Regions from separate parts of the Veillonella orientalis genome, predicted to be linked through region 1. Evidence: a T-box and tRNA genes for the amino acid it is inferred to sense, from the RefSeq annotation. Region 1 holds a T-box; the other holds one or more tRNA genes.
What was found. A T-box is a leader RNA that pairs with one kind of tRNA and senses whether it is charged. The one in region 1 lies ahead of thrS (threonine--tRNA ligase), so its partner is inferred to be a tRNA-Thr.
Positions count from the first base shown of each region.

Region 2: it encodes a tRNA-Thr, which carries the amino acid that the T-box ahead of thrS (threonine--tRNA ligase) is inferred to sense. The anticodon was not compared.

Region 1 is NZ_AP022322.1:1,041,381-1,051,077, reverse strand. Features, by position in the region: gene alaS (alanine--tRNA ligase) at 1-918, shown strand, start outside; gene VEIS1202513_RS04760 (IreB family regulatory phosphoprotein) at 1,073-1,333, shown strand; gene ruvX (Holliday junction resolvase RuvX) at 1,333-1,752, shown strand; gene VEIS1202513_RS04750 (DUF1292 domain-containing protein) at 1,779-2,075, shown strand; gene mltG (endolytic transglycosylase MltG) at 2,246-3,652, shown strand; gene VEIS1202513_RS04740 (O-methyltransferase) at 3,676-4,284, shown strand; gene VEIS1202513_RS04735 (peptidase U32 family protein) at 4,284-5,525, shown strand; gene VEIS1202513_RS04730 (DUF4911 domain-containing protein) at 5,622-5,897, shown strand; gene VEIS1202513_RS04725 (hypothetical protein) at 5,959-6,948, shown strand; T-box leader at 7,197-7,429, shown strand; gene thrS (threonine--tRNA ligase) at 7,503-9,413, shown strand; gene VEIS1202513_RS04715 (MFS transporter) at 9,630-9,697, shown strand, end outside.
Region 2 is NZ_AP022322.1:1,656,092-1,665,788, forward strand. Features, by position in the region: gene VEIS1202513_RS07635 (nitric-oxide reductase large subunit) at 1-1,974, opposite strand, end outside; gene tuf (elongation factor Tu) at 2,152-3,339, opposite strand; tRNA gene VEIS1202513_RS07645 (tRNA-Met) at 3,581-3,657, opposite strand; tRNA gene VEIS1202513_RS07650 (tRNA-Thr) at 3,663-3,738, opposite strand; tRNA gene VEIS1202513_RS07655 (tRNA-Met) at 3,771-3,846, opposite strand; tRNA gene VEIS1202513_RS07660 (tRNA-Tyr) at 3,852-3,936, opposite strand; tRNA gene VEIS1202513_RS07665 (tRNA-Thr) at 3,947-4,022, opposite strand; gene VEIS1202513_RS07670 (undecaprenyl-diphosphate phosphatase) at 4,130-4,624, opposite strand; gene brxF (BREX-3 system P-loop-containing protein BrxF) at 4,699-5,163, opposite strand; gene VEIS1202513_RS07680 (hypothetical protein) at 5,192-6,607, opposite strand; gene hypB (hydrogenase nickel incorporation protein HypB) at 6,604-7,257, opposite strand; gene hypA (hydrogenase maturation nickel metallochaperone HypA) at 7,273-7,614, opposite strand; gene VEIS1202513_RS07695 (bifunctional 5,10-methylenetetrahydrofolate dehydrogenase/5,10-methenyltetrahydrofolate cyclohydrolase) at 7,607-8,434, opposite strand; gene VEIS1202513_RS07700 (penicillin-binding transpeptidase domain-containing protein) at 8,553-9,697, opposite strand, start outside.

The DNA of each region.
Region 1 (9,697 bases):
AAAAAGGTTCTAGGCGAGCATGTTAACCAAGCTGGTTCCCTAGTAACTCCTGATTACTTGCGCTTTGACTTCACTCATTTCTCCCCTGTAACACAAGAGGAACTTAATCAAATCGAAGCTCTTGTAAATGAAGAAATTTTAAAAGCTACAGATTTAGCTATTGCTGAAATGTCTATGGACGAAGCAAAAGCTAAAGGTGCGATGGCACTCTTTGGTGATAAATATGGTGATGTAGTTCGCGTTGTAGAGGTTCCTGGTTTCTCCGTTGAATTATGTGGCGGTTCTCATGTAGGTAATACAGCTTTCATTAGTTCCTTCCGTTTAACATCTGAAGCGGGTATCGGCTCTGGTGTACGTCGTATTGAAGCAATTACAGGTCGTGCAGCTCTAGATGCAGCAAAACATGATCGCTTGACTATCGAACGCATGGCAGGCGAACTTAAAACTAAAGCACCTCAAGTAGAAGAACGTTTACATCAAGTGTTGGCAGAAGCAAAAGAAACTGCTAAAGAATTAGAACAAATTCGCAAAGAGGTTTCTGCAGCTGGTGCGGCAGATATCATTGCTGGTAAGGTAATGATTGGCGATGTTGCATTTGTAGCGGCTGCTGTAAAAGCATCCTCTATCGATGAATTACGTGACTTAGCGGATATGGGCCTTGATAAATTGGATGGTTCTGGCGTAGTGCTTGTAGGCGCTGCTATGGGTGATGACAAGGTTAACTTTGTATGTAAAGTATCTAAAGACGTTGTTGCTAAAGGTGCTAAAGCTGGTAACATCGTAAAAGCAGCAGCTCAAGTAGCTGGTGGTAATGGCGGTGGCCGTCCAGATATGGCTCAAGCAGGCGGTAAGGAACCAGCTAAATTGGCGGAAGCATTAAAAGCTGGTGGTGAAGCTTTAACATCTATGTTACAATAGGCATATAATTTTATAATTATACTTGTATCTGTTATAGATAAATTTTATAATGCATAAAAAGGTACTGACTTTGTAGCTTTAATTCAAGTATAATAGGAGGCGAGGTTTCACTTTTACAGTGAAACCTGCCAATGTAATAAAAAGGAGGGATACGATGAAGGTTTCTGATGAAACTATGTTATTCCGTAAAGTAGACGATGAACCGATGACAGCTGAAGAGGTTCTCACTCGTGTTTATCAATCTATTCAAGAAAAAGGTTACAATCCAATCAATCAAATCTTAGGGTATCTTATTTCTGGAGATCCAGCGTACATTACAAGTTATAATAATGCACGTTCTGATATCCGTCGTTTAGAGCGGGATGACTTGATTGAGGAATTGTTGAAAGAATACGCAAAGGCAAAACAACTATAATGAGAATTATGTCATTAGATGTGGGCAGCCGTACTATCGGTATTGCCTGTAGTGATGCACTGCTCATGACAGCACAAGGTATTGAAACCATTCGTAGAACATCTCTTGAAAAAGACTTTAACCGCTTACAAGAACTCATTGCTGAATATGAAGTACATGAATTAGTAGTAGGTATGCCGAAGAATATGAATGGTACAAAAGGTGAACGGGCTGAAAAGACCGAAGAGTTTGTTGAAAAGATGAAGGAAGTCATCGATTTACCTGTTACATATTGGGATGAGCGGTTATCTACCGTTATGGCTGAACGCCAACTCATTGCGGCTGACGTGAGTCGTAAAAAACGTAAGTCCGTTATTGATAAAATGGCAGCGGTTGTAATTTTGCAAGGATATTTAGATCGCTTGCAGTTTAATAAATAAGTATTTTTTCTTAAGGAGGGTTTCCGATGGTTGACCAAAATTTTGAAGGCGAAGTATATTACTTGGAATTCGAAGATGAAAATGGTAACAAACAGTACTTCACAGAGGACATTATTTTAAGTCATGAAGGCCAAGAATATGCTGTTCTTGTACATGTACAAGATGAAGAGGCTGACCATGAAGGTCAAGATGATACATACATGATCTTGGCTCGCATCGAAAAAAATGAAGAAGGCGTAGAAGAATACGTACCTTTAGATGAAGATGATGAAAACTTTGAAACTCTAGTAAAATTGTATGAAGAAATGGAAGATGGCGAGTAGTCGTCTTCTTTATAAAAATAGCGTATTGTCTTTGGATAATACGCTATTTTTATTTGCTATTTATTAAGGGCCCCATAATATGATAATGTCCTTTTATATAGGGGAAATATAGACTTTATGGTATAATAAGATGATAAATACTGTTATGTTACAGAAAGGAACTCAACGTCGTGAGAAAAGCCTTAAGATACATTTTAATCCTTATTATTGTAGGCGTATTAATCATCGCAGGTGGTTTGGGAGCGATTTATTTAGTGCCAAACACCTTTGCTCAAGATGATGGTACACAAGTACTTGTCATCGAAAAAGGGCAGACTGGCACTGAAATTGCAGACATGCTCTATGAACGAGGTCTTATTCGTTCCACACAAGGCTTTAAGCTTTGGTTATATTTGAGCGGCACCAATGATAAACTTCAAACTGGTCACTACCAAATTCCTAACAAGGTAACTGTGCGCGAACTCATTTCTTTATTACAAGAAGGTCATGTAGAATCTATTCGTGTTACAATTCCTGAAGGATACACAGTTGGTGATATTGCTATCGTTCTTGAAAAAAATCAAATTATGAAGGCAAAGGATTTCTTAGCAGAAGCAAAGACCTTTGTACCATATCCATATATGAAAGGTACAAGACCTGCTACATATCCGGTAGAAGGCTTCTTATTCCCAAGTACTTATGAAATTCCAGTAGGTGCAACGCCACGTGAAGTGATTCAAATGATGGCTGACGAAATGAATCGTTACCTCACACCGGCTGTGAAGAAACAAATTCAAGCTCAACACATGAGTATTCATGACTTTGTAACATTGGCATCCATTGTTGAACGTGAATCTTTATTTGATGCAGATCGTCCAACAATTGCAGGGGTATTTAAAAAACGGTTAGCCCATGGTATTCCATTGCAATCTGATGCGACAATTTCCTATGTACTTGGTTATGCAAAAGAAGATGTAACTATTGGTGATACGCAATTACAAAGCCCGTATAATACATACGTATCTAAAGGCTTGCCACCTGGTCCAATTGCGAATCCTGGTAAAAAAGCATTAGATGCAGTTTTGCATTCTGAAGATACAGATTATTTATACTTTGTAGCAGATAAAGATGGACATAACCACTTCTCTAAAACATATGAAGAACATTTAGCGGAAGTTCATAAAATCTATGGTAATGATACGGCTACATCCTCTAATACAGAGGCCGCAGTACAAGCTGGTCCTAACTATGATGTGGCTGTGGCAACGACAGAGCCTAACTACAATTACAGCTCTGAAGAAGCGGTGGAAGCAGATTCTCAATATGTTAATGTGGAACCTACGTATAAATATACACCAACAACGGTTCCAGCTGCTGAAATTCCAGCACCAACACCAGCTCCACAAGCACCAGCTCAATCTGCACCAGCAACTCAATCATCTAGTTCTAACTCTTATGTGCCAACTACAACACCTGCTCCAGAATCTATGCAAAATGTTGTACCAAGTACACAACAAGTACCTCATATTGAAGTAAAGCCAGCTGAATCTGTGGATCGTTCTACGTTGGTAATTCCTAGTGGTAATAGCAATAAATAATGTAGGAGATTGAATCTACTTTCATGACATTAAATGATATTTTAAATGAACAGCGTATTTACGCGATGATTAATGATGTACCGATTCTACGAGAATCTGAGGTTCATCTCTTTGAAGAATTAATAGGTTTGTACCGGCCCACCTCTGTGTTAGAGGTGGGCACCGCCATTGGTTACTCTGCTTTGTTGATGGCTCCGCTACTCGACGAAGAGGAGGGACATATTACATCTATTGAATTAGATGATGTGCGTCACGAAATGGCTAAATATTATATTAACCAATCTGATTATGCCGATACAATTACATTGCTGAAAGGCGATGCGTCTCAAGTCTTAATGGAACTCACCGGTGAATATGATTTAGTGTTTTTAGATGGTCCCAAAGGGCAATATCTTAAACAATTAGAACTCATTTTGCCTCATGTGAAAGAAGGAGGCGTTATCCTGGCAGATAATGTACTTTTTAGAGGTTATGTAAGAGGCGATAAGGAGCCGCCAAAACGGTTTAAGACTATCGTAAAACGGTTAAAAGAATACTTAACGTATGTTGAAAATAAAGAATTGTTTAACACCACCATCTATCCAATGGGTGATGGTATGAGTGTAAGTGTGTGGAAAGGGCACAACAAATAATGGCAGAACATTTTATGGAATTGCTTTGTCCAGCCGGTAATATGGACAAGCTTAAAATGGCTATTCGCTATGGTGCGGATGCTGTATATTGTGCAGGCAAACGTTTTGGTTTGCGCGCAGGTAACTCTAATTTCTCTGACGAGGAATTAAAGGAAGCTGTAGAATTCGTACATGCTCATGGTAAAAAACTCCATGTTACATGTAATATCATTCCTCATAATGAGGACTTTGAAGGTTTAGAGGACTATTTGAAATTCCTTGAAAGTATCGGCGTTGATGCGATCATCGTTGCCGACATGGGTATTTTTAGCCTTGCTAAACGCGTGGCTCCAGGCCTTGAACTTCATGTAAGTACACAAGCTTCTACAACAAACTGGCACACAGTGCAAATGTGGAAAGAATTGGGTGCTACACGTGTAGTAGCAGCTCGCGAAGTGTCTTTGGCTGACCTTAAAGAAATGAAGGATAATGTAGATATTGAAATTGAATCCTTCGTACATGGTTCTATGTGTATCTCTTACTCTGGTCGCTGCCTATTATCTAACTACATGACAGGCAATCGCGATGCGAACCGTGGTCAATGCTCTCAATCTTGCCGTTGGAAATACTCCCTTGTTGAATCCAACCGACCTGGTGAATATTACCCAATTGAAGAAGATGAGCATGGTACATATATCTTTAACTCTAAAGACTTGTGCTTGATTCACCGTATTCCAGACTTATATGAAGCTGGCATCGACAGCCTTAAAATCGAAGGCCGTATGAAATCCGTTCACTACTGTGCAACAGTGGCGAAAGTATATCGTACAGCTATCGATACGTATCTTAAAGAAGGTAAAGATTGGTATGTTCGTCCAGAATGGATTGCAGAATTAGAAAAGATTTCTCACCGTCCATATACTGATGGCTTTGCAGAAGGTCGTCCTGATGAAACTGCTCAGAACTATGGTAAATCTACCAATACACAAAGCCATGATTTTATCGGTTTAGTTATGGGCTACAACGAAGAAGAAAAATACGTTGATCTTGAACAACGTAACAACTTCAAGGTAGGCGATAAAGTAGAATTCTGCCAACCTAAGGGTGAGCTTGTGGAAACTGTAATTGAAAAAATGACAGATGAAGATGGTAATCCAATCGACGTAGCGCCTCATGCACAAATGAAAGTGCGTATCTACATGGATACACCACTTGAGCCGTATTCTATGATGCGCCGTGAATGCAAACCAAAAGAAGCTTAGTAGGTAGTATATTAACGACAAACATATCTAATGGATGACTATACTAGCGATATGTATAGCATTTACATTTTATAGTAATGATGTGTAGGAGGACTTATGAGTGGTACATCTTTAGAACCGAGTAAATCTATCGGTGCATTTACTGATGTACCAGATTTAGCAACTTCTGGGGAAGAGGCGTATGTGTACTTTCATCTTGAACCGAAGCATACGAACTATATCAATCGCATCATTGAAGGCTATGAATACTTAGGGGTTATGACATCTATTGATGTAAATGGACGATGTATGCTAAGGTGTACACCTTCAACACGGCCCTTGGCTATTGAATTATTAAGTAGTCTATCGGACTATGTCACTATCGAGGATTAATATAATATTTTTATCATTACATCAAAATGTTTAGACCTAGTAGAGAAATGAGAGTATATCTATGAAACAATCTATGTTGAAACGTGCATTATTAACAGCTTGTCTAAGTATATCTATGGCAGGCGTAGCTATGGCAGGTCCTGTAGGCCCTGTTATTATCCCTCAAGCAGGGGATGTAGTAGTCATCAATCATGGTCCTGATATGACCTTCACGGGTAATATCAACTTTGATGTGGAAAGCCAAACTAACAATAATTTACAAGTTGGCTCCACTGTGATTCCTAATGTTGTATATGGTGCAGCGTTCAATAAAACTGGTGCGCCAGATACAATTATCCCAGCGCAAACTTACGTGTATGTAGGCACAAAAGATGGGGCGAATGCTTTCACAGAGGCTAGCGATGCTGACAAAAAAGGTGCTAACTGGAATGTAGAAACCTTGAAAAAAACTAAATCTGGTGACGTACAATTGGCAAGCCGTGGCATTCCTGAAAAGCCATTGGCAAATCAAGTAGCCACTATTAAAGATTCCATTATGCTTAGCGCCGTAGACCTCAGTACAACAGAGGTAGGCCGAAACAGCAAGGGCGTTCTATACATGACGGTTCCTAAGGAATTGAAATTGACTACTGACACAGGTATTCCTGAAGATGTGCGCGAAACAATGCCAGCTATGTTCCGTGGTAAAATGGGTGATTCCCTCATGGTAAACCTTATGCCTCTCAATGAAGAGGAGAAACAACAATTAGCGGCAAATCCACATAATGCAAATACAATCGTATTCAACCGTGGTATGAGCATGGCAAAAATGATTGGTTCCTCTGCACGTACAAGTAAAGTGTACACATATATGAAGGATCATTACTTGAACCTCGTTATCGTAGCAAAAGATTACGACGATAACGGTGCTCGTGGTAGTGGTGTTATGATGGTATCTAAACAAGATAACTCTAACGATGTACTCTTAACATTATACAAAGGCCCAGACCTTTCCAATAGCAAATTGGAAAAAGTAATTGGCGCTATGTTATCTACAAACTTCAAACGCTAATAATCTAGCTCATGTACAGTGAGCTGTAGTACAGCTACATTGGTTAGCGTATATATGATAATCTTAATAAACGGCTCGAGTTTGATATGTACCCCTTTTAATGGACAACCCGTAAAGGGGGTACATATTAGTTATATCGGGCCGTTTTTATATGGTGTGTTTAAAGGCGTTTCTTTAATTTATAGATTTTGTGAAATTTACAGTTACACTGTATTGAATTTTTTGATTCTCTATGATACTATAATCTAGTAAAAGTTATGCAAAGGACATGATTCTCATATCCCTGTGTACCAGAGAGAGGCTGATGCTGGAAATGCCTTACACATATATCAGAGTTACCCCCTTTAAACTGATTTGTCGAACCTAAGTAGGCAAATACGGCCGCCACCGTTATCGGGCTTAATGAAGTGAATTAACTATACACATATATTCGTATAGGTAGTTAACTAGGGTGGAACCGCGAATGATCTTCGTCCCTTGTTTTGTAGGGATAGAGGGTCTTTTTTTATTACAAAAATCCAGTCTATCCTAGATAATAATTGGAGGAAATTAAAATGGCAGATGTAAAAATCATTTTACCTGATGGTAGTGCAAAGGAATACGCTGCTGGCACTACTCTTGGGGAAGCAGTAAAACAATTATCTAACAGCTTGGCTAAAAAAGTACTAGCTGCTAATGTAAATGGCGAATTAACAGACCTTCGCGAAGAACTCGTTGATGGTTCTGAAGTAGCATTCTTAACATTCGAAGAAGATGGTGGTAAACATACTTTGCGCCACACAGCTTCTCATATCTTGGCTCAAGCGGTTAAACGCTTATGGCCTGAAGCTAAATTAGCTATCGGTCCTGCTATCGATAAAGGTTTCTACTACGATATCGATATGGAACATACTTTGACTCCTGAAGATTTGGGTAAAATCGAAAAGGAAATGAGCCGTATTGTAAAAGAAAACTTGCCTATCACTAAATCTGTAATGTCTCGTCAAGAAGCTATCGAGTTCTTCAAATCCAAAAACGAAGACTACAAGGTAGAATTGATCGAAGATCTTCCTGAAGATGCTGTTATCTCTTGCTATGCGCAAGGCGACTTCATCGATCTTTGTGCAGGTCCTCACGTGGCATCCACTGGTAAGGTAAAAGCTTTCAAATTACAAAGCATTGCAGGTGCATACTGGCGCGGCGATGAAAAGAACAAAATGTTGCAACGTATTTACGGTACAGCATTTGAAAAGAAAGAAGAACTTGATGCATACCTTCACTTGCTTGAAGAAGCAGCTAAACGCGACCACCGTAAACTTGGTAAAGAACTTGGTTTGTTCGTTATCAAAGAAGAAGGTCCTGGCTTCCCATTCTTCTTACCAAAAGGTATGGCTCTTCGCAACGAATTAGAAAACTTCTGGCGTGAAGTTCACCATGAATTCGATTACGAAGAAATTCGCACACCAATCATCTTAAATAAACAATTGTGGGAAACATCTGGTCACTGGTTCCATTACCGTGAAAATATGTACACTACAATCATTGATGATGAAGAATATGCAATTAAACCAATGAACTGCCCAGGCGGTATCTTGGTTTACCAAAACGAAATGCATTCCTACCGTGACTTCCCATTGCGTTACGCTGAACTTGGTTTAGTTCACCGTCATGAATTGTCCGGTGCATTACATGGCCTATTCCGTGTACGTGCGTTTACTCAAGATGATGCTCACGTATTCATGTTGCCAGACCAAATGCAATCTGAATTGATGAAAGTTATCGAATTGTTCGACCGCATTTATAGCCAATTTGGTTTGAAATACCATGTTGAATTGTCTACTAAACCAGACAATGCAATGGGTGACGATGCCATTTGGGAAGCTGCTACAGAAGCATTGCGCAATGCCATTGAAGCAAAAGGTATTCCTTATGTAATCAACCCTGGCGACGGCGCATTCTACGGCCCTAAACTTGACTACCATATCGAAGATTCCTTAGGCCGTACATGGCAATGTGGTACTATCCAATTGGATATGAACTTGCCTGAACGTTTCCAAATCGAATATGTTGGCGAAGATGGTCAAAAACATCGTCCTATCATGATTCACCGTGCATGCTTCGGCTCCATGGAACGTTTTATCGGTATCTTAACTGAACACTATGCAGGTGCGTTCCCAACATGGATGGCTCCTGTACAAGTTAAAATCTTGCCTATCTCTGAAAAACATGTTGAATATGCTAAAGAATTGGCAAAACAAATGCATCGCGACTATGTACGTGTAGAAGTGGATGATCGTAGCGAAAAAATTGGCTACAAAATCCGCCAAGCACAAATGGCAAAAGTTCCATACATGCTTGTGGTAGGCGATAAAGAAGTTGAAGAAGGCACAGTTAACGTTCGTAAACACGGCGGTGACGAATTAGGTTCCGTACCATTCGAAGAATTCTTCAATTCTATTAAAATCGAAATCAAAGAACGTAACTAATTGATTATTATGACTCATCCATCAATATTACCGATGGATGAGTTGTCATGTTTGAAATTGTTATAATCTAATTTCTTATATGCATCAAAATAAATAGATATAAATTTAGCCCCCATATACTGAAGCCTTTCATTAGACTTAAGTCTAGGAGTTGGCCATTTGTATAGTGGGGGCTATCTCTTTAATTGTTACCTGTGAGTAGCGAAAGGAAATAGTATGAAAGAAGTAAATTCATATGGCTGGAAAGCCGTTATTGGTTCCTCCATTGGTTATGCTATGGATGG
Region 2 (9,697 bases), 610 kb from region 1:
GTTGAATTCTACTTCAGGTCGAATATAACGGGCAATAAGGAATACAAAGCCTAAGCTTAAGAAACCATATACGCCGAACAATGCAGTATGCGCATGCACTGCAGTTGTATTAAGACCTTGAATGTAGAACAAGGATACAGGCATATTGATCAAGAAGCCGAAGACCCCTGCACCGACAAGATTCCAGAAAGATACCGCAATAAAGCAGTATACTGGCCATTTCAAACGATGCATCCAAGGTGCGCTGTGAAGACGTGTATAGTTTTCAAAGGCTTCATAACCTAATAGTACAAGTGGTACTACTTCTAACGCAGAGAAGGATGCGCCTGTCGCCACAATAGTAGATGTAACACCTGTGAAGTATAGATGATGGAATGTACCAGGAATGCCACCGATGAGATAAATAGCACCAGAGGAAATCGCTGCCACTGTACCGGCACGATAGGACACAAGCCCTAATGTAACAAAGATAAATGCCATCAATGTAGTGGAGAATACTTCGAAGAAGCCTTCAACCCAAAGATGGATTACCCACCAACGCCAATACTCCATAATTGCCAAATGGCTATGTTCACCATAGAATAACCCTGGACCATAGAAGATACCTACCATGATAACGGAGAATATGAAGGCTGCAATGAGGTTTTTATCCCCTTTTTGCTTGAAGGCACCAATAATGCTACGTATCATGAGTACAAGCCAGAATAAAATACCAATGTATTCAATCCACTGCCAAATACGACCCAACTCGATATATTCGTAACCTTGGTGTCCGAGAAGGAAATTCCACGCTGCTGGAATTTGATGTGCTACGCCTAAATATGTACCAGCGAAGGAACCTACTACAAGAACTACAAGAGCCCAGAATAAGATGTCCACCCCAAGCTTTTGATATTTAGGATCTTTACCACCATTAATGATTGGTGCCAAGAATAGACCAGCACTCAAGAATGCCATCGCAATCCAGAACAAAGATGCCTGAATATGCCATGTACGCGCAATAGAATAAGGGAAATATTGCGCTAATGGAATACCATAGAACGCTTGACCTTCTACAGTATAGTGGGCAATAATCCCACCCATCCCCAATTGGAATAAGAACAATGCTAGGATTGTAAACAAATATTTACCTAATGCACGTTGAGATGGCGTTAACGTGATCTTGCTAATTGGATCTTCTGTTGGTGGAACCAATGCATGGTCATCATCCTTTTTACCAAAGGCCCATAACCATACAACTACACCAATGCCACATAATAAGATAATAACACTCACAACAGACCATGCGATACTTTCAGGTGTAGGATTATGATCCAATAAAGGTTCATGTGGCCAGTTGTTTGTATACGTTGCATCTGTACCAGGACGTTGTGTAGATGCCATCCAAGTAGTCCAGAAGAAGAAGCGTGCCATATCAATGCGATCTTGTAACTCAGGTAGTGTGTTATCCTTCATCGCAAAATGATCACGAGTCAATGTCAAATCAGGATTATCACCGTACAACTCAACAAAATAACGACCAGTTAAATTCATTGCTGTAATTCGTTCTGGAGATAAAACAACAGTTCCATCTTCACGAACTGCACTACCTAAATACTCTTTTTTCACAACTTCTTTAACAGCTGCTTGTTGTACAGGTCCCAATTGGTCATAAAGAGCTCCAAAGGCCTCTTGAGATTTAATATCCAACATCACGGATACTTCTTTATGTAACCAATCTGCTGTCCAGTCAGGCGCTTGATATGCGCCATGACCTAAAACGGTCCCTACCGATTGACCACCTGTAGATTGCCATGCCGATTGACCATGTAAAATATCTTCCTTAGTGAACAAGACCTGTCCATCTTGAGATACATACGCAGTCGGCACTGGCGGTGCTTGATGATACACATCAGTACCTAGATAACCAAGAATAGAAAAACCAATAATAAGAACAGCTACTACGGCTATCCAATACTTTTTGTATTCACCCATCACATTACCTCCTTTTCTATAAAAACACAAAAGGAGAGCCTTTGCTCTCCTTGAGGTAATAATAGCACTATTAGTATAATAATTCTGTATCTTTGGTTACAAATACAATAAACAATATATAAATTAATACAAAAATAGGACCCCAATTGGGGTCCTATTTACTACAAAGATTATGAATTAACCTTCGATTTCAGTTACAACGCCAGCGCCTACTGTATGGCCACCTTCGCGGATCGCGAAACGAAGACCTTCTTCGATAGCGATTGGAGTGATCAATTCGATATCCATTGTTACGTTATCGCCAGGCATACACATTTCTACACCTTCAGGAAGGTTTACAACACCTGTTACGTCTGTTGTACGGAAGTAGAATTGTGGACGGTAGTTGGAGAAGAATGGAGTATGACGGCCACCTTCTTCTTTAGTCAATACGTATACTTCTGCTTTGAATTTTGTGTGTGGTTTGATGGAACCTGGTTTAGCCAATACTTGACCACGTTCGATGTCTTTGCGGTCTACACCACGAAGCAATGCACCAACGTTATCACCTGCTACTGCAGAATCCAAAGTTTTACGGAACATTTCAAGACCAGTTACTACGTATTGTTCAGCTTTTTCTTTCAAGCCTACAACTTCTACTGTGTCGCCTACGTTTACTTGACCACGTTCAACACGGCCAGTTGCTACTGTACCACGACCAGTGATTGTGAATACGTCTTCCACAGGCATCAAGAAAGGTTTGTCAGTATCACGAACTGGAGTTGGGATGTAGGAGTCTACAGCTGCCATCAATTCGTCGATTTTAGCTACATATTGAGCGTCGCCTTCCAAAGCTTTCAAAGCGGAACCTACAACGATAGGTACTTCGTCGCCAGGGAATTCGTAGGAGGAAAGAAGTTCACGAACTTCCATTTCTACTAATTCGATCAATTCTTCATCGTCAACCATGTCAGCTTTGTTCAAGAATACTACGATTGCAGGAACACCAACTTGGCGAGCCAACAAGATGTGTTCGCGAGTTTGAGGCATAGGGCCGTCAGCTGCGGAACATACCAAGATAGCGCCGTCCATTTGAGCCGCACCAGTGATCATGTTTTTAACATAGTCAGCATGGCCTGGGCAGTCAACGTGCGCATAGTGACGGTTTTCAGTTTCGTATTCAACGTGTGCAGTGTTGATTGTGATACCGCGTTCACGTTCTTCTGGAGCTTTATCGATCATGCTGTAATCTTGGAAATCAGCTTGGCCTTTTTCAGCCAATACTTTAGTGATTGCAGCTGTCAAAGTAGTTTTACCATGGTCAACGTGACCGATTGTACCAATGTTAACATGCGGTTTCGTACGTTCAAATTTTTCTTTTGCCATTAGGATTGTATCCTCCTTCACAAAAACAAATTACATTCTAGTATTAATATAATATATTAACCCTAATTTATCAATGGAATATAAGATTCCCTTATACATTATTATACCATATATAGAAAAACTTCTAAAAATACAAATATTCTTCTAAAATAAAAAACTGACAAATGTAATCCTTACACTCATCAGCTTCAATTTGTATTTTATGGAGAAATAAAAAAATCCTCACCAATGTGAGGTTTAATGGTGGCGGCACACGGATTTGAACCGCGGACACACCGGGTATGAACCGATTGCTCTAGCCAACTGAGCTATGCCGCCATGTATGGAGCTAGTGACCGGGATTGAACCGGTGACCTTATCCTTACCAAGGATACGCTCTGCCGACTGAGCTACACCAGCACAATGAACGATCATTTCACTGTGAATTTTTGTGGTTGCGGGGACAGGACTTGAACCTGCGACCTTCGGGTTATGAGCCCGACGAGCTACCAACTGCTCCACCCCGCTATAAATGGTGGAGGGAGAAGGATTCGAACCTTCGAAGTCGAAGACGGCAGATTTACAGTCTGCTCCCTTTGGCCGCTCGGGAATCCCTCCAAAAATAAAATGGAGCTGGCGATAGGAATTGAACCCACAACCTGCTGATTACAAGTCAGCTGCTCTACCAATTGAGCTACGCCAGCATCATTACGACAAGATGTATTTTATCATCCGCCTCACTAAGTGTCAAGAACTTTTTAAAAACTTTTTTGAAGTTTTTTCGTTCACTGCGGTATCCCTTAGTGCTTAATCATAATAACATGAAACGATACCCTATGCAAGTATTTTTTCTAAACTTTTTAAACTTCATTTTTTCCTCATCGGCAATCATAGATAAAGAGAGATAATTGCTAATATAGCTACCATTATCCGATAGTACCCAAAGGAGGATAAAGACTGGTACAGCCATGATAAACGAAAAATCAGCAGCAGCTCTTCGAGTACAACCGATTAACATGCCCCCTGCAATGGTAGCGCCAGACCGCGAAAATCCAGGCCACAAACAGAGCATTTGATAGAGCCCAATCTGGAAGCATTGGTATATAGATAAATTATTTACAGAATCTACCAGTCTTGTAGTCACTCGTCTTTTTTCTGCATAAATCATAAAAAGGGCGCCTACCAAAAGACCTATTATCACAGGAATCGGCCCAATAATAATCATATGCCCTGTACTAGATACAGGAATACATTCTGTTATACCTTCTATAACACCTAAAATGAGGGCAATTACATATTGGTCCATGATATCACCTGCCTTTTATATGCGGTCATAACTCATGGCAATATATAATGCCCTCAGCAATCAATATAACTCTATTAATCAATAACCATAACACGATCAGGTTTAGTGATTGTCACTACCGCATGTTTTGGATCATTATTGTGTTCTAAGTACAATTGATCACCTTCGAGATGACCACGCCAACCTACAACAATCGGATATGTTTTACTAATAGTCTTTAATAGTTCAAGAGGATTTAAATTTAATATCGGTGCAAACAATACATTAATACCATCGATAAGAACAACTTCTGTATCACTGCGACTTAATGCACGACGAATTACTTCTTCTGCAAGTTGTGGTCTTTCATCACGAGGTACTAATAAAAACTCTTCTTCAATAAGTTGTTTTGCCTCTAAGTACTTCCAACCTTTTTGTTCAGATAATTCACGAATTAACAAACTTTTACCAGAACCAGGACCACCAACGATAAACAATATGCGTTCATCATCACCTTGAATTTGTTCCCAACGTTCTCTTACATCTTGAACTGTAACCATATCCCTTGCCTCCTCGCTGTAACCGTTCCTACTTAACTGGACGGTCAGATAACATAACGGATTTGATATATTGGTTTTTATCATCTAGGGCAAACTGCAAATATGAGTCGCTTGCCGCTGGATTTTTATATTCATATACAGTAGATGTGCCCGCATTTGTTGTAGATTCAACAATACGAGTAGGCATACCATATACAAAGAGCAATAAGTATTTAGTATCCCCCATCGCAATGCCGCGACGAGTAGGTGTGTAAATATTTAATAGAACACGATTGATGAGATTTTTTTTATCAACACTCACGCCATATTCGTTATAGCCAATAAATGTGGACCCAAACAACATACCTTGATGTTTCCAATCATTATTGGGATCATTAACAAAATAATCATTTAATTTATAGCCACGCAACACAAAATCATCAGCAGTCAATTTACCTGCTTGAAAATCATATACTGGAGCTTTAGGCAATCCAAATCTTGGCCATACTTGCCCACTAATCATATCAACAGCCTCTACATTGCTTTGTTTGATGGTGAAAGCAATATATTCTTTCTGTTGTCCTAGCATAGATTGTTGTTGGCTATTATTATTTGTATTCTCTATCGAGCTATTAAATTCCTTTTTTCGAGACCATGAATTTTCGGAATGACCTTCATATAGGAAAATATAACTTTCATTTTTCAAATCACGCCACATCGCAATAGGGCTACCATAGGCAAATACCAATTCCATGCGCGTGCTACCAACACCAATATCGCGTACAGTGTGGACGCCTTTTTTCGTACTATGAATATTAGTAATAGTATTCGGTTCAAAGAAATAAGTAGCACCTTGACCGCGCAATTGATTATTTACTAAACGCTCTTGAGCAGGTCCCGTATAAACGGTCACCTCCAAGTCTTTCATATAGTACGTCGTAAAGTTATCACGAACCACTGTTTTTTCTACATCTTTAGGCGCTACAAACTGATCTCCTAAGCGATACCCATCAATAGCATAATCATCTTCAGACCCTAAAGCTGGCAAATTATTAGCCGTATAAGACTTACCAATATCAGCCAAGTTATTTTGCGTTACGCTAGGCAATGGACCTTCATTTTCGCTAGCTGCTTGCCAAAACTGTATGGAATCACCAAACTCGGTAACTGCCATTTGTTCAGCTAGCCATCCTGTTTTAGTGCTTTCCTTTTTTGTCTTTGTATCGATTTTAACAGCTTTAATCGGTGCATTATCTATATACGCAACAGACTCAGCCGCATCAGTTCCCGCTGCTTCTACAGTTGTCTTATCATCCGTATGTGCAACATCATTTGCATTCTCTGTAGATTCCACCGCAGTTTGTTTCACAGTCGAAATAGCCGGTTCTGCCGCATACCCTACCGTTGTAGCAGATAGGCCAACTAAAAGTGCCGCTACGATACGGCTCTTAATAGAATGATTCATCGATTACTCTCCAATTGCGCACGCAACCATGTCAACCATGGCTCAAGTCCATTATGGGCCGTGCAACTTACTTCAAAAATCTCTCCTGTTGGATTCAAATTACGTATATCTTGTATTGCCTTGTCTTTTTTAAATGGTACATAAGGCAATAAATCTATCTTATTAATGAGAATAGCCTTTGACTCTTTAAAGATTAATGGGTATTTAAGAGGCTTATCTTCACCTTCAGTAACAGATAATACAGTTACCTTCATGCTTTCACCAATCTCAAATTCTGCAGGGCATACAAGGTTACCTACATTCTCGATAATGATCATATCGAGTTCATCAAGATTTAAATCACCTAGTGCATCTTGAATCATTTGTGCATCAAGATGGCAACCTCCCACTGTATTGATTTGAATAACAGGAACGCCTAATTCATGAATCCGTTCCGCATCCTTAGCAGTAAATAAATCACCTTCAATAACAGCAAGGCGGTAATCTTTTTTCAAATCATGTAAAGTTGCCTCCAATAGAGATGTTTTACCAGCCCCTGGAGAACCTAATAGATTAAATACAAAAATATTTTTTTCCTTAAACAACTGTTGTAAGGACTCTGCAATGGCATCATTTTTTGCCAATACATTAGTTTTAACTTGAACTTGCATGTCCTAACCTTTCTATCAATCGATATCCATGGAGGTCACTTGTAGTTCGCGGCCACCAATGGTTTGTACGAAATGACTGTCACAATAGGGACAGATAAACTTATAATTTTCTACAGGAAATGTTTTATCACAATCCAAGCACTTTCCTTCAATAGGAATCGTGTTAATTTCTATACGCGAACCTTCAGCTGCAGTCCCCTTTGTAACTGCTTCCCAACAAAAAAGAAGGGAATCTGGTTCCACGCCACTCATAAGACCCAAATCGAGTTGAACGGAATGAATCACAGATGCATCGTGTTGGCGCAATGTATCAAGGGCCACATCAAGTATACCTTCTGCTATAGACATCTCATGCATGGTATGCCTCATATACAGCTTCAAGCATCATAGTAGTCGTTACAGAGCCTACACCACCAGGCACTGGAGTAATTGCAGATGCAATATCTTTTACCGCTTCATAATCAACATCGCCTACCGTCTTACCTTCTAGTTCATTAATGCCTACATCGATAACAACAGCACCTGGCTTAATCATATCTGCTGTAATCATATGAGCACGACCAGCTGCAGCAATAACGATATCGCCTCGTTTTACTTGCTCTGCCAAATCAGGAGTTCTAGAATGGCACATTGTAACAGTACCATGTGCACCAAGGGTCATAAGAGCTACTGGTTTGCCAATAACTTGGCTACGACCGATTACTACCACATGTTTCCCCTCTACAGGAATATCGTAGTGATTCAAAATTGCCATACACGCCTTTGCAGTACAAGGGGCAAAACCACCTTTGCCTGCAGTTACAAGGCCAATATTATACGTAGTTAAACCATCGATATCTTTTTTAGGATCTAGCATATCGATAAGAGCCTCTGTATCAATGTGTTTAGGCATCGGCATTAACGGTAAAATTCCATGAACAGCCGCATCATTATTTAATTCTTGCAATGCTGCCACCACTTCATCCTGTGTAGCCGTTTCAGGTAATTGCTTTAATACAAAGCCATAGCCAAAGTTCTTGGCTGTCTTTTCCATAAATGTAGCATACATATGAGCACCGTGGTCCTCACCAACGAGTAATACTGCCATAGTAATTACAGAGTCGCCTACTGCTGCAACTTTTTCTTGTAAAATCGCCTTGTGAGCATCTGCTACTGCTTTACCGCGTAATTCGATCATAAGTATCTCCATTCATTTAAACTATCTATAAAATAAGGCGCCTCCGGAGAGGCACCTAAGTCTCTTATTCTATTATATAACGAACTGTCTATAATTTCTAATTATGACCGAATTCGTTTTATCTACGGAAATGAACAGTAATTGCTGTACCAGCCTGAACAGTTGTACCGCTACTTTCATCTTGAGATGTAGCCGTACCAGTTCCATCCGGTTTAAAGGCAAGTCCCGCCTTATGTAACCAATCACGCACTTCACCATAGGTAAAACCAGTAAAGTTAGGCAATGTAACAGAACCATCACTTCCCGGTTTTGGTTCAGGTAATGTATTAGCAGCTTTAACAGCTACTGGTGTACTTTCTTTAACATACGGACTCATTTGGTAATACCGTACAAGTTGAGATACGATGTCCTTAAATACAGGGGCTACAATTTGACTACCATAATAAGAACCCTTTTGTGGGTCATCAATAACGACAAGAACTACAAATTTTGGATCCTCTACAGGGCCAAAGCCAATAAAGGACGCAATGTATTGTCCGTCGAGATAACCGCCATGTTTGGTATCTAGTTTTTGCGCCGTACCAGTTTTACCAGCAAAGTGATAGCCTTCTACCATCGCTTTTGTACCGCCACCTTCAGATACTTCTTTTTCTAGAATATCTACGATGGTTTTAACAGTTTCCGCAGGAACTGGTTGGCCTACAACAGATGTTTCTGTCGTACTTGTCACATCCCCTTGAGAATTACTATAGGACTTGATAATATGCGGTTTCATCATAGCACCGCCATTAGCAAGGGCACCAAAAGCGCGAACCATTTGTAATGGTGTAACCGCAATACCTTGACCGATGGACATAGTCGCAACGTCTAGCTTACTCATATCCTCTGGATTATACAAAATACCTGCTCCTTCACCAGGCAATTCAATACCTGTTTCAGAACCAAAGCCATAATCACGTACATATTTCGAGAGAATATCTGCCCCTGTTAATGTACCAATTTCAGCCATACCAGTATTAAGAGAGTACTTCAAAATATCTAGCAAACGAACAGGACCATATCCCTCACCATCCCAGTTTCTAATGATATGTCCATTGGCAGCGAAGGCCCCTTTATCGTTATACACAGTGTCTAACTTCCATTTGCCTGCTGCAAGAGCTGCAGATGCAATGATAGGTTTGAATGTAGAACCTGGTTCATATAAATTGGTAACCGCAATATTTTTGAAAGCCTCTTCACCACTTTGGTTGTAGTTATTAGGAT